Regions from separate parts of the Moorella sp. E308F genome, predicted to be linked through region 1. Evidence: riboswitches for the same ligand, from Rfam matches in the RefSeq annotation. Region 1 holds a riboswitch; the other holds the start of a gene.
The links. Region 1 has a riboswitch for cyclic di-GMP ahead of E308F_RS10785 (methyl-accepting chemotaxis protein). Riboswitches for the same ligand answer to the same signal wherever they lie in the genome.
Positions count from the first base shown of each region.

Region 2: it holds a riboswitch for cyclic di-GMP, as region 1 does, so the genes downstream of both, E308F_RS03940 (ATP-binding protein) here and E308F_RS10785 (methyl-accepting chemotaxis protein) in region 1, are expected to answer to the same signal.

Region 1 covers NZ_BJKN01000002.1:853,509-856,716, forward strand. The annotation lists gene E308F_RS10785 (methyl-accepting chemotaxis protein) at 1-1,729, opposite strand, end outside; cyclic di-GMP riboswitch class I at 1,984-2,071, opposite strand; gene E308F_RS10790 (ABC transporter permease) at 2,372-3,208, opposite strand, start outside.
Region 2 covers NZ_BJKN01000001.1:782,841-786,048, forward strand. The annotation lists gene E308F_RS03920 (FAD-dependent oxidoreductase) at 1-414, shown strand, start outside; gene E308F_RS03925 (ferredoxin family protein) at 414-692, shown strand; gene E308F_RS03930 (ferritin-like domain-containing protein) at 783-1,211, shown strand; cyclic di-GMP riboswitch class I at 1,696-1,782, shown strand; gene E308F_RS03940 (ATP-binding protein) at 1,980-3,208, shown strand, end outside.

The sequences.
Region 1 (3,208 bases):
AGGATTTGACCGTTTTTTCTACATTTTCCAGTTGCGCAACTACCTGCCTCCTGACTTCCTCCGAAGTGTTCACAACTTCATTGGTCCCCGCGGCTATAGTGTCCAACAGCGCCCTGATCTTATCCGAAGAAGCACGGGACTGCTCAGCCAGCTTGCGGACCTCATCCGCCACCACTGCAAAACCGCGGCCGGCCTCGCCTGCGCGCGCCGCCTCAATGGCCGCGTTCAAGGCCAAAAGGTTCGTCTGGTCTGCTATCCCGTTGATCACTTCCAGGATCTCGCCTACTTGATTCACAGAGCTGCTTAAATCAGTTAATTTCTCCACGACCACCTTGAAGGCCTCGCGCACATCCTTGATGGAAGCAATCAGGATGTCCAGCTCTTTCTTGCCTACACCTGCCAGCCTGGAGGTCTCTTCGGTGTTAGCCTTAACGTAACCAAGTTCGGTGTACACCTTCTCCAGGTTGGAGGTTATATTTTCAACGAGGCCCAGTATTTCCTGCAGGTGACCCGCTTGTTCCGAGGCTCCCGAGGCCACCTGTTGGATGGCCTTGGCAACTTCGCCGGAAGAAGAGGCGATCTCTTCTGAAGCAGCGCTTAAGGCCTCCGAGTTGCCGGCCAGCGTTTTAGCGTCTTCTTTGAGTCCTGAAAGCAACGGTTTGAGGTCGGCCTGCAGGCGGTGCACCGCCCGGACGAGCCGGCCTATCTCATCCTTCATGCGGAGGAATTTTTCAGAAACGGGTCGGGTGAAGTCGCCACCGGCTATAAGCCCCAGGTCGTCGACAGCCAGGGCCAGAGGAGTGGTAATAGTTCTTGCCATTACAAGAGTCAGTACCAAGGCAACCAGGATTATGATCAGGGAGACAAACAGCACGGACCATTTAAGGCCGGCGATCTTCTCCAGCACCTCGACTTCGGGGGCGGCAACTCCCAAAGACCAGCCGGTGCTCTCAACAGGTGCGTAGGCTATAATTTCCTTTTGGCCCTGGAAGATGTAATTGCCGACTCCCCTTTCTCCTTGAATCATCCTGGACATTACTGCCGCCAGGGAATCCAGGGAAGGGTCAGACTTAACCGCCTCCACGACATTCTCCTCATTTGTGACCCTCTCCGCGTCCTTGTGAGCTATGGTCTTACCGGTACTGTCTACTGCAAACGCATACCCAGTACGTCCATATGTAATGTCCGCCACCAGCTCGCTGAACTTTGTCGCGTCCACTATACCAATCAGCACGCCGATTATTTCATCGGTGGCATAGTTGCGTATAGGTGTGGTATAAGCAAATATAACCGACTTGTCGATCTTGCTGACAATAGTGCTGGAGACGAAAGTCTTACCCTCCAGGGCAGCCCGGAAGTGTTCCCGGTCTGCGATGTTAGCTTTACTGCCGTCGGAATATACTGCGTTCCCTTCCTTATCAGCAATGCCAAACCGCCTGAAGCCCAGACTTCCCGCTTTTTTTTGCTCTTCCCGGAGAACATCCAACTTTTCTTCTAGCGTGGCTTCGCGGTCGCCCCATCGCCCACGGATGACGGTGTTATTGGCCAGGGTTTCCATAACGTACATCCGCGCCTGGATGCGGCTTTCCAAAGTTTCGGCGGCCTGCTGGGCCATCTTCAACATGGCCTCTTTAGCTTCGCTCTCCAGAGCGTTCCTGGCACGGTCGTAGCTTACAAATACCAGCACCAGGCATCCAACTAGAACGATCAGCCCGAAGAGCGCGGTCATCTTGCCTCGCAGACTTCCTGTAAGTTTTCCCATCATACTGCTGCCGGTCGCTCCCGCTCCTGGCGAACTTCGGTCTGCGGGGCGACCTATACCTCCTTCATTACATTTGTCTTGCTAGAACGACAATAGCTTTGCCTCAGCCTCACCCATTAAGGAACTAACCTAACGTTTTACCCCATTTTGCGTTTAAATTTAAACGGCCGCTTTCACGGCGGCCGTAGAGAACCTGTATTTAATTTCAACTTACTTACTCCCCCGGCAGCCTGGCTACCATATCCTTAAAACGGACTTAGGTCCGCGGCTTTGCGCCCCCGCCTTTCGACGAGTTTGCCTTTAGCGGTACTGGCTGTATTATGCAATGTGACGTGACACAATCACTACTTTACTACATTTGGTCGACATTTGTCAACAGAAACCCCGAGGTGTGTCATCGGATTGTGATGTTGTCACGAGCTTGCTTGCCACAAGGGGCGACACCATCGCCGTTGCTGCCCTTCCTCCGGTTTAAGGACCAGAGAAGCCACCGGAGATATAATTTTAAATAAAAGACTAGAAGCCAGGATTGCGGACCCCAGTCCCTCGAGGAGTAAAAAGAAAAAAGCCGGTGAAGATTTATCACCGGCAGAGGAAAGATATTTCAGCCTAGCCGGCCCGTATTTCCTGGCGCATAAAGAAGTAATAGGCCAGGGCAAAAATCAGCATGGTGGCTGCGATAAGCCCTACCAGGTGCGGCCAGATGAGAAGCAGGCTCTGGTCCAGTGGCAGGCTTCCGGGTATAGCCCCTTCTAACTGTTCCACCAGTACAGGTCCTAGGGTCCTTACCCCTGGGTTCAAGAGAGTTACTGTAGCTTCATCGTAAAGAGTCGTCGTCGAAAGGCGGCTAAGATTTTGTTTCAAAGTCGCATTGTGCAGGACCCGGGCCGGCGCGGCATCTTCACTTACCGGAAGGAGACCGTCGGCAATGAGCCCCGCCAGCATCCCGGCAAAGAGGGCGAAAAACAGCCATACGGCTATCCCGGCCAGGGCCGAGGTGGCCGTCTGGCGGAACAACAAAGAAAATAGGAGGGAGACACTCAACCAGAAGGCTACATAAATAATGGTGACCAGGAGGTAAATAAACAACCGCCCGATTTCCTCGCCCGTGGGAGGAACGCCAATTAGCAGCAGCCCCAACCCAGCCACTAAGAGCCCCAGGGCCATGATGACCAAGGCCAGAACTACCAGACCGGCCAGGAACTTGCCGTTGATGACATCGTCCCGATAGATAGGCTGGGCGAGCAACCGGCTCAAGGTACGTTTATTATGCTCACCGTTAATGGCATCAAAACCAAGGGCCAGGCCCAGCAGGGGCCCCAAAAAAGAAATAAAAGTGATGAAGGGTGGTAAGGACCCGCCGCTGGTGGTAAAAAGGCGCAGGAAGACAAATTGAGGATCACCATCCCCTGCTGTCTGGCGGATGCTCTGGGCTGCTACGTAAAA
Region 2 (3,208 bases), on a different contig from region 1:
GGCAACGGCGTCCTGGTAGCCGGTGACGCCGCCATGCTGGTCAACGGGATTCACCGGGAAGGCTCGAATCTCGCCATGACCTCCGGCCTGCTGGCAGCGAAAACCATCCTGGCCGCCCGGGAAAAGGGCGACTACAGCGCGGCCAACCTGGCGCCCTACCGGGAGATGCTGGCGGAGAGCTTTGTCTTGCAAGACTTGCAGAAATACCAACGGGCCCCCTTTTTCTTTGACCAAAATCCCCACTTCTTTACCCTGTATCCGCAGCTCCTTTCCCGGGCCGCCAGGGAGTTTTTAACTGTCGATAATGTACCCAAGGGGGAAAAGCAGAAGCGCATTTGGAGAGAAATTACGGCCCAACGCAGCCGTATACAACTGGCCGGGGACCTTTACCACCTCTGGAGGGTGATGGGATGATGCGCCTGGAAGATAAACTCTTCCTCAACCGTTACCAAACGGATAAGCACCCTCACTTAAGGATCAAGGACCGGGAGGTCTGCCGCCACTGTGACGGCAGGCCCTGCACCTTTATTTGCCCGGCCCGGGTATATGTCTGGAATGAAGGGGAGAAACGGATCGAGACGGCCTACGAGGGTTGCGTGGAGTGTGGCACCTGTCGCTACGGCTGCGCCCACGATAACATTGACTGGCGTTATCCCCGCGGCGGCTTCGGCATCCTTTATAAATATGGTTAAACCAATACCTGGACTTGATTTTTTTGTATGGGCACACTTACCAGGAAAACTAATATTATGTAGTATAAGTATACTCCTGGAGGTGGCCCTATGACCATCGAGCAAATAATCAAGCTTCTCAACCTGGACCTGTCCTGGGAATACGCCGCCATGATCCAGTATATCCAGCATGCCAGCATGCTTACCGGTCCCCAGTATGTTGCTATTATCGATGAAGAGCTCCAGCATGCCCAGGAAGAACACGAGCATGCCGTAAAGTTAAGCGACAAGATCCAGTACCTGGGCGGCATTCCTACCGTCCAGGTGCAGGAAATCAAGACCTCCCTCAATAACGTAGAAATGCTGCGCCAGGACCTGGAAGCCGAGTATGACGCCCTGAATCGTTACCTGCAGCGCATTGAACAACTGGAAGCCTTGAAATTGTACGATGTCGCCCAGGTCATCAGGGAGATTGCCGTAGTTGAGCAGGAACATATTATTGACCTGGAGAAGGCCCTGGGTATCCAGAAGGTAAGATAACACCGTTTTGCCCCCTAAGCCATGGATGAAGCAACCAGTGCCATGGCAATTTTTTTGTTACGGCTCTGGCAACCATGGGCGGGGTAAATTAACGATTGCTTTTTTCCGAGAGAAGGAATTTGTTGAGCGGGGTCGAATATAAAAATATTAAAGCAAATTATTGGAGGATAATTCCAGCGATGGCAAAGAGCATAACAGAAATTAACATAAAAAATAAAAATAACCAATGGGGGGGGGGGGGGATTATATGCCTTGTATGTAAAATATTGGAAAAAAGTTTCCCCTCTATTAGCCCCCTTAAAATTACTGCAAATAACATTCCTCCCAACCCATCCAGTGTTACCTTCCATAACACCTCCAGGAACCAGAATTTCCTTGTGATTTTTCGGAAAAATGTCCAGGGGTCACTGGACAGCCGTCACCATACCTTCTCCTCTGCTCCCAGGGTTTCCTAAGAGATATCTTTCTTATGTAAATAGCTTAAAGTGTTCAAGGGCAAACCACTCGAAAGGGTGGGACGCAAAGCCATGGGTCTGTAGCCACTTGTTGGTATGACTGCCAGGCTGCCACTTTAAAGTAAAGGGCAGCCATGCGAATTACTCGTGGCTGCCTTGCTATTTCTAGATGGAACGAAGGCGGGGGCGGGTTCAGTGCAAAGGGATACAGTTACCCAAATTTTACTTGAGATAAGGAAAAAACTTCTCTTTATGGGAGAAAGAGAATCTTTAAACCTGGTTTAAAGCCAGAGCAGTAGAGGGGGGGTCAGCTATGCAAGAGTGTAGCCAGTGTGCCCGCAAGACCCCAGATCGTTCTTGTGTCGATTGCGATTATTTCATGAGCCCCGGCCCTTTACGCCGTAAGCCACCGGTACCCATAGGCATTAGCCTGGTTGCCCCCGATGGGAAACGTTATGCTGGCCGTATTCTCGTATTGAATACCATGGAACTGGGCCTGGAAACACAAGCTCCCATTCCCGGTCAATACCGGATTTATTTAAAGCAGCATCTTAGCCTGGATGTAGCAGGGGTACCGACCAAGGGCAAGGGTGACATCCACCTCTTTGATATCATAGCCGTTTACCGGGGCGAGGAAACAGCCAGCCGTCTGGGTAATGAAGAATACCGTTTACTGACGGGTAGTACGGGGGACTTCATTGAGCAAGTATCCCAATTAGTTCCCGCCCATTTACAGGACCTGGTTAAAGAACGACTGCGTGCCGAGTTAGAAAGCTCGGAGATTTTTAATGCCATGCGGTTGGGCAAGGTAATGCGTTACGAAAAGGGGCGTTTTCGCCATCTGACAGGACAGGCTGACCTGGAACTGCCCCTGCCGGCAATAGAAAATTTAATGCGCCAGGCAATACACCGGGGAACCCACTGCCGGGAAGTGATAGTAAGTGATGACGGTAAAAGGATTTTTGACCTGCACGGTATACCCCTTGACTCCCGGTCAGGGGGCCTGCTGGCCTTTGATCTTACCGAAATTATTGAAAAGGAAAGGCAGATGCGCTGCCAGGAGATGCAGGCCTACCGGGAAGCCGTGGCTGCCGTCACCAATGGGCGCCTGCAGCTTTTGACTTCAGAAGAAATGGTAGCTGTATTATCCGAGGGGAATGAACTGGCAAGGGGAGTAGTTAACAAGGCTGCTGACATAGCTTTGGCTCGCAGCAAGTTATGCAGCTTGCTACCTGCGGCTTTTAGCGCCCGCGCGTACGGCATGGCCTTATCTTTAACGGAGGCTTTGACCAATACATTAAAACACGCTACGGGTGGTGAATGGGTGGTACGGCAGACGGATGCGGCCATCCGGGTAATTATTCAAGACCAGGGCCAGGGAATTAAGATAAAAGATTTACCCAAAGCGGCTTTAATGCGACATTACTCCACAAAAAATTCTCTTGGTTGTGGGTTTACTTTAATGCTTTATTATGCTGATAAAGTTTATCTAACTACCGGTTCCAGGGGAACCACCCTGGTCCTTGATTTCCATCAATCAGC